3 regions of the Massilia sp. genome follow, and region 3 is predicted to be linked to each of the others. Evidence: predicted binding sites of a transcription regulator. Region 3 holds the regulator's gene; each other region holds the start of a gene.

Region 1 (2,263 bases), on a different contig from region 3:
CGTTGTAGACCACCGCGCCCCAGTTTTCCATGGCGCCGTTGAAGCCGCCCGGGATGGCGATCTGGTCCAGCTTGGGCAGCGGATACGGGATGCCGAAGTAGTTGTTGAAGTAGCGCAGCAGGTCGCGCGTGGCCCCCAGGGCGAAGGCGGCCGAGCCGAGCTTGCCTTCGGTGGTGACGATGCCGATGTCGACGCCGTCCTGCCTGGCGGACAAACGTTCGAGTTCGCCAGCCACCAGCACCACCAGGTAGCTCGGCATCTTCGGGGTGTTGCCGAAGCTGATGCGCTGCATGCCGCCGCCGAGGTCTTCGCGCTTGTCGATCGGCGTGGTCGAGTAGGCCTTGAAATTGCCCGGCACGTCGACCGTGAGCTTGAAGCGGGCGCGGAAGGCCGGCTCGTCCCAGGTCGGGAGCATGCGGCGCGCGTCGGTCGGCGCCATGGTGGTGGCGATCAGCTTCTTGTCGTTCCCGCCCGCCTTGTAGTTCACGTAGAACAGGCCGCGCCCTTCGCGGTTGATCTGGCCGCGGAAGGCCAGCGCCAGCTGGTACTTGCCCGGCGCCAGCGGTTGGGGCAGCGCGAAGCGCAGGGTCTGCTGCTGCCTGTCGAGGATGGGCTCGAGCGGCAGCTTGCCGATGCCCTTGCCAGACAGCGAAGCGGCGTCGATCTGCATGTTGTCGGCATTCAGCATGATGGTCGAGGTCGGCTTTAAAACCTCGATCTCGACCGTCTGGGTGCCGTGGAAGCTGTTGGTGGCGAGGTCCGGCACCAGGTGGGCGTCGTACTGCAGCGGCACCACGTCCTTCGGCAGCTTGCCCGGCGTGGCCGCGAATGAAAATGGCGCCTCGGCCTGCGCCGTGGCGGCGCCCAGGGCCAAGGCAAGCGCGGCGGCAGCCTTGCGCGCCCGCGCGACTGGCATGTCTCTCATAAGTCTCTCTCTCGCATCTGTTTTTATTTGTCGGCCCCTGCGCGCTTTGGCGCAAAGACCCAGCACGCACTGTAGGAAAGCCGGGCGCCGCCTGCGCGCGGATTGCGACAGACTGCAAAAAACGGGGCCAGGCTGCGCAAACCGGGGAATGGCGGGCGCGGTCCGGAGCATGCGAGGCGGATTGAACATGCATGAATAGCAACATTTTCATCTGCCGAAAAAAATCAAAAAAATTTTCGAAAAAGCCTAAAGTTCCCGAAAGCCCATCCGTAAACGCCTTAGATACCCGGCAATCCGGCCGGCGTTGATTGCCTTGGTGCCAACATGACCTCGAACGACGTCCTCTCGATGTACGAAAACCTTGCTGGCCTGAGCAGCCAGATGAAGGGCGCCGCCGAGGCTGGCGACTGGACCGGTTTCGACAAGCTGAACGTGCAGGCGGCGGTCGCCGCGGGCGCCGCGATCGGCGGCGTACCGGCGCTCGACGGCGCCAAGCGCCAGCGCAAGATCGACCTGCTCAAGCAACTGATGGCCAATGACCGCGCGATCCGCGAGGTGACCGAGCCCTGGATGGGGCAACTGGACCGCGCGATGTGCGCGCACTGATTCAGTAACGCAAATCAAGAAGAAGGCGCCCGCGAGGCGCCTTTGTTTTTGGCGTAGGGTGGCCGGGTCTCCCGGCCGCGCGTTCAAATCTCGGGTGAACAGTGGCGCGGCTGATCAATGACCGGTTGAACGCGCGGTCCGCGAAGCGTGATCTGGTCCACTGGACCAGATCACCCCTACGATTCGAGATTGCTCAGCTTGCCCAGGCAGCGCCGCTGGTAACTGTTGAGCCCTTCCGTGACGAGCGCGTCGTCCTCGGACAGCTTGCCGGCATCGATCAAGAGGCGCAGCTTGGCGATGCGATCCCCCTGCGCCAGCGCCTGCGCCAGGTTCGTCCCTGTCGGATCGCCCGCACTGGCGATCGCCTCGGCCACCGTGTCCGGGAAATCCCAATGCCTGGCGATCACCGCCGACAACTGCCGGCTGCGCGCCAGCAGCTCCACCCCAAAGGCTTCGCTAGCCGGCAGCTTGCCGTTCTGGCAGACGCGGTCGGCCAGCCGGAAGGCGACGATCAGCCCGACGTCCTGCATCAGCCCGGCCAGGCAGGACTCGAAAATGTCGGCCGCCACCGCCGAGGCCATCAGGCTCGCCGCCACCGCGCATTTTTCCGAATGGTTCCACACCAGGGGCGCCGCGCGCCGGGCGAAGCCCGCCTCGTGCAGCTTGATCACGGGCCGGAAGGCAACCCGCGCCAGCAGCATGCGCAGGCCGTTCTGCCCGAGCAGCATGATG
Region 2 (2,263 bases), on a different contig from region 3:
CTGCAGTCGCGCTTCGAATCGGCGATCTCGAACCTGTCGTCGTCGACCGAGAACCTGTCGGCATCGCGCAGCCGCATCGTCGACACCGACTTCGCTGCTGAAACCGCGAAAATGACCCGCGGCCAGATTCTGCAGCAGGCCGGCACCTCGATGCTGGCCCAGGCGAACTCGCTGCCGAACGGTGTCCTGTCGCTCCTGCGTGGCTAATGGTTGACGGACTAACCAGTCCATCCGTGTAGTCAAACGGCTCCTCGGCTGAAGAAATTCAGCCGGGGATTTTTGCTTAGGGAAGTCCCATGAACATCCAATCTCTTGGCTCATCCGTGGCGCAGCGCCTGGAAGAGCGCACGCTTCCAGCACTCGAGCAGCAGAACGTCCAGCCCGCCAAGGCCCGGCCGGCGCAAGCGCAGGAGGCGCCCCCGCCTTCGCGCGAACAGGTCGTCGATGCCGTCGGGAAGATCAATGAAAGCATGCGCGCCTCGTCGCAGAGCCTGGAATTCGCGATCGACGAAGACAGCAAGGAAATCGTGGTCAAGATCATCGACGAAGGTACCCGCGAAGTGGTGCGCCAGATTCCTTCGGTCGAAGCGCTCGAGATCGCCAAATCCATCGACAAGATGCGCGGTCTCCTGATCAGCCAGACCGCCTGAAGACGGTCCGGCTTGCAGCCCGGTGCCCGCCCTCCACCAGGGAGGCACCGGCTTGCATGCCTGTCAACGTCCTCTTCTCCATGTCCTACTAATTGAATTAGGACACATTTCCCACTCTTAAGTCCGGTTTGCTTCTGTCGATAATGACTTACATTATCGCTTTCACGGGAGAAACAAAGTGGGCATCAGTTCAAGCGGCATCGGTTCCGGGCTCGACGTCGACGGCATCATCAGCAAGCTGATGCAGGCCGAAGCGGCGCCGCTGGCCAACTTCGACAAGAAGTCCGCCGCACTGCAGGCGCGCATGAACGCGCTGAGCAAAGTCAGCGCGGCGGTGGGCGCCTTCCAGGGCGCACTGACTTCGCTGAACTCTCCCTCGACCTTCAGCGCGCTGAACACCAGCAGCGGCAACAAGGACATCCTGGGCGGCACCGCCGGCGCCGGCGCGGTTGCCGGCAAATACAAGATCAACGTGACCCAGATGGCCTCGGCCCAGAGCCTGAGCACGGCCGGCCGCGCCAGCATGAGCGCGACCATCGGCGCCGGCGCCAAAACCACCCTGACCTTCCAGTTCGGCAGCATCGGCGGCGGCACCTTCGGCGTGGCCGGCGGCCAGCTGAGCGCCTCGACCGCCGGCACCGGCATCAGCAACGGCTCCCTGACGCTCAACGGCACCGCCATCACCACCAGCGGCGCGACCCGCAGCGCAGCGCAACTGGCGGAAGCGATCAATGCGAAAAGCGACACCACCGGCGTGACCGCCAAGGCCGGCACCGCAAGCAGCGCGGCCAACCTGTTCGCCGGCTTCGGCACCGTCACGACCACCGCCACCTCCAGCTATGCCTTGACGGTCGGCGGCGTGCAGATCGTGTCGCAGGCCGGCACCGGCTCCTCGCTTGGCAAGGCCCAGATCGATGCCGCCCTGACCGACGGCACCGTCAGCGCCGCGTTGGCCGCCGCCAATATCAGCTTCACCGGCACGGCCGCCGCCGGCACCCTGCAGTTCACCGCGGCGGACGGCTCCAACCTGACCGTCGCCGAAATCATCGGCGGCAGCGGCGGCGCCACCGGCGGCCTGAAGGGAACCGGCGTGGCCAATACCGGCACCAGCGCCACCACCACCGCCGGCGTGACCCTGAGCTCCACCGACGGCAGCCAGATCCTGGTCGGCGGCAGCAACCCGGCCGCCGCCGGCTTCAGCGCCGGCCCCGCCGGCAGCTACCTCGGCGGCGCCACCTTCAGCCAGGACGGCGCGCAAGCCAGCGGCACCGTGACGCTCGAGGCCGGCGACCAGTCGCTGCAGGGCATCCGCGACGCCATCAACAAGGCCAACATCGGCGTCACCGCCACCATCGTGTCCGACGGCGGCGACAACCCCTACCACCTGGTGCTGACCTCGAACAAGACCGGCGAAAAATCCTCGATGAAGATCGGCGTCGACGGCGTCGACGGCCAGCCGCCCGATCCGGCCATCGCGGCCCTGCTCGGCCACGACCCGGCCGGCGCGCAGAACCTGACCCAGACCAGCGCGGCGAAGGATACCCTGCTCAACATGAACGGGATCGACATCCGCAGCAGCAGCACCACCGTCACCGAGGCGGTGCAGGGCGTGT
Region 3 (2,263 bases):
TACATGACGACGAAGAAGGCGAACAGCAGCGTGATGAAATCGGCGTAGGAGATCAGCCAGCGCTCGTGGTTTTCCTGCGCTCCGTCGTCGTAGCGTTTGCGCGCCATGTCGTGGCCCTAGTGGCGCGTGAGCAGGCTCGCCACCCGTTCGTCGACCACGCGGGTGTGGTCGCCGGTGGCGAGGTCGTGGAAGACTTCGGCGAGGATCTCGTACTGGGCCACCTTGTCGCTGACGATGGCTTTCAGTTTGTTCCCGACCGGATGGAAGAACAGGTTGGCCAGTCCCACGCCGTACACGGTGGAGACGAAGGCGACCGCGATGCCCGAGCCCAGGCGCGACGGATCCGACAGGTTTTCCATCACGTGGATCAGGCCCAGCACCGCGCCCAGGATGCCGATGGTGGGCGCATAGCCGGCCGCCGACTCCCAGATGCGCGCCGCCTGGCGCTGCGAGAATTCGTAGGCGTTGATCTCGTTCTCGAGCAGGCTGCGCAGCTTGTCGGGCTGGATGCCGTCGACCACCAGGCGCAGGCCCTTCTGGACGAATTTATCCTTGGTGCCCATGTACTGCTCGAGCGAGAGCAGGCCGTCGCGCCGCGCCGACAGGCTCCACAGCGCGATCTCGCGCGAAAGCAGCTCACGCGTGGACTTGGGCGGCACGAAGACCCAGCGCAGCATGCGCAGGCCCAGCATGAAGCTGCGCCGCTCGCTCTGCAGCAGGGTGGCGCCGAAGGTGCCAATCACCACGATGGCAAAGGCGGACGGATGGATCAGCGAAGCGAACTTGCCGCCGTCCAGCGTATGGCCGATGAAGATGCCCGCAATCGCGAGCACCAGGCCGGCTACGCTGGCCCAGTCCACAATTGCTCCCGCAGCGTGGCACGTAGGCGCGACACGGCCTGGGTGTGCAGCTGCGACACCCGCGACTCGCTCACGCCCATGACGGCGCCGATCTCCTTCAGGTTGAGTTCTTCCTCGTAGTAGAGGCCCATCAGCATCTTCTCGCGCGGCGGCAGGTTGTCGATGGCGTCGATGACGGCCTGGCGGAAGCCCGTATCGAGCAGGCTGCGCAGCGGATCGCTGTCGTCCACCGCATAGCGGTCGAGGAAGCTGTCGCTGCCCCCGTCCTCGCCCTGGTCGTGGAAGTCTTCGTAGTACAGCAGCTGGTGGCCGCCGCCGTCGCCCAGCATCTCCTGGTAGTCGGCGAGCGACATCTTGAGCGACTTGGCGATCTCGGATTCGCTGGCCGGACGGCCCAGGCGCTGCTGCAGCGCCTCCATCGCGGCCTCGACCTTGCGCATGTTCTGGCGCGTGGAACGCGGCATCCAGTCGCTGTTGCGCAGTTCGTCGAGCATGGCGCCGCGGATGCGCAGCACCGCATAGGTCTCGAACTGGGCGCCGTGGTTGTCTTCGTAGCGGTTGATCGCGTCGAGCAGGCCCATCATGCCGGCCTGGACCAGGTCATCGACTTCCACCGAAGGCGGCAGCTTGGCCTTCATGTGGTGGGCAAGGCGCTTCACCAACGGCATGTGCTCCGTCAGCAAATGGTTCTTGTCCGCTTTCCCTTTGACCGTGTACATGCGTTCTGCTTTTCTCTTCTTCTCTAGGTACGTCCCATGCCCGGCATCGCGTGCAGCGCGAACTTGCCCGCCAGGCGCCGGAACGCGACCGAGGCCCCCGCCAGCGGGAAGGCATCGACCACCGCCCGGCCCAGGCGCGCGGCCCGGTGCAGGTACTCGTCGGCCGGCACCGAGCCCATCGAGCTCAGGCTGACCGCCAGGTAACGTGTTGCCGCAGCAGACATATTATCGTATACCACCTTGGCCTCGGCCTCCGTCGCGCCGGTCACCAGGATGCCGAAGGGACGGCGGCCCAGCTGCTGGGCCAGGCGCTTGATCAGCGCGTAGGCATTCGTGATCGAGGCGGCGGAGGTACCGACCTGCACCACGATCTCGGAACTGGCCATCAGCGGCAGCGGAAACTCGCCGCCTGGTCCCAGTTCGCCGTCGACCATCACGATGCCGGCCTGCGCCACCAGCACGTCGAAGGTCTTGGCCAGGCGGCGCGCATCGTCGTTTGCCGTCATTCCGGCGGGGCCTTTCAGCGTCACCACAGAAAATCCTTGCGGCACCTGGTGGATGACCTGGTTCAGGCCAACCTCCTGGCGCGCCACCGCCGCCAGGGTGGCGGCGCGGTTCAGGCCCAGGCGGCGCGCCACGCCGTAGTCGCGTTCGCAGGCGTCGACGATCAGCACGTCGTTGCCC

What was found. The regulator FliA, encoded in region 3, starts transcription of late flagellar genes. The targets are predictions, from matches to a motif close to CTAAAGTTTNNNNNNNNNNNGCCGNTA.
Region 1: ACK4S9_RS07120 (flagellar protein FliT) is a predicted target of FliA. The motif match lies at 1,172-1,198, and genes of this name have one in related genera.
Region 2: fliD (flagellar filament capping protein FliD) is a predicted target of FliA. The motif match lies at 767-793, and genes of this name have one in related genera.

What each region holds. Positions count from the first base shown of each region.
Region 1 covers NZ_JBKBOV010000009.1:1,260-3,522, reverse strand. The annotation lists gene ACK4S9_RS07125 (M1 family metallopeptidase) at 1-925, opposite strand, end outside; gene ACK4S9_RS07120 (flagellar protein FliT) at 1,250-1,531, shown strand; gene ACK4S9_RS07115 (HDOD domain-containing protein) at 1,708-2,263, opposite strand, start outside.
Region 2 covers NZ_JBKBOV010000052.1:21,621-23,883, reverse strand. The annotation lists gene ACK4S9_RS20705 (flagellin) at 1-207, shown strand, start outside; gene ACK4S9_RS20700 (flagellar protein FlaG) at 297-650, shown strand; gene fliD (flagellar filament capping protein FliD) at 829-2,263, shown strand, end outside.
Region 3 covers NZ_JBKBOV010000008.1:27,557-29,819, forward strand. The annotation lists gene motD (flagellar motor protein MotD) at 1-107, opposite strand, end outside; gene ACK4S9_RS06525 (flagellar motor protein) at 117-860, opposite strand; gene ACK4S9_RS06530 (RNA polymerase sigma factor FliA) at 842-1,579, opposite strand; gene ACK4S9_RS06535 (MinD/ParA family protein) at 1,603-2,263, opposite strand, start outside.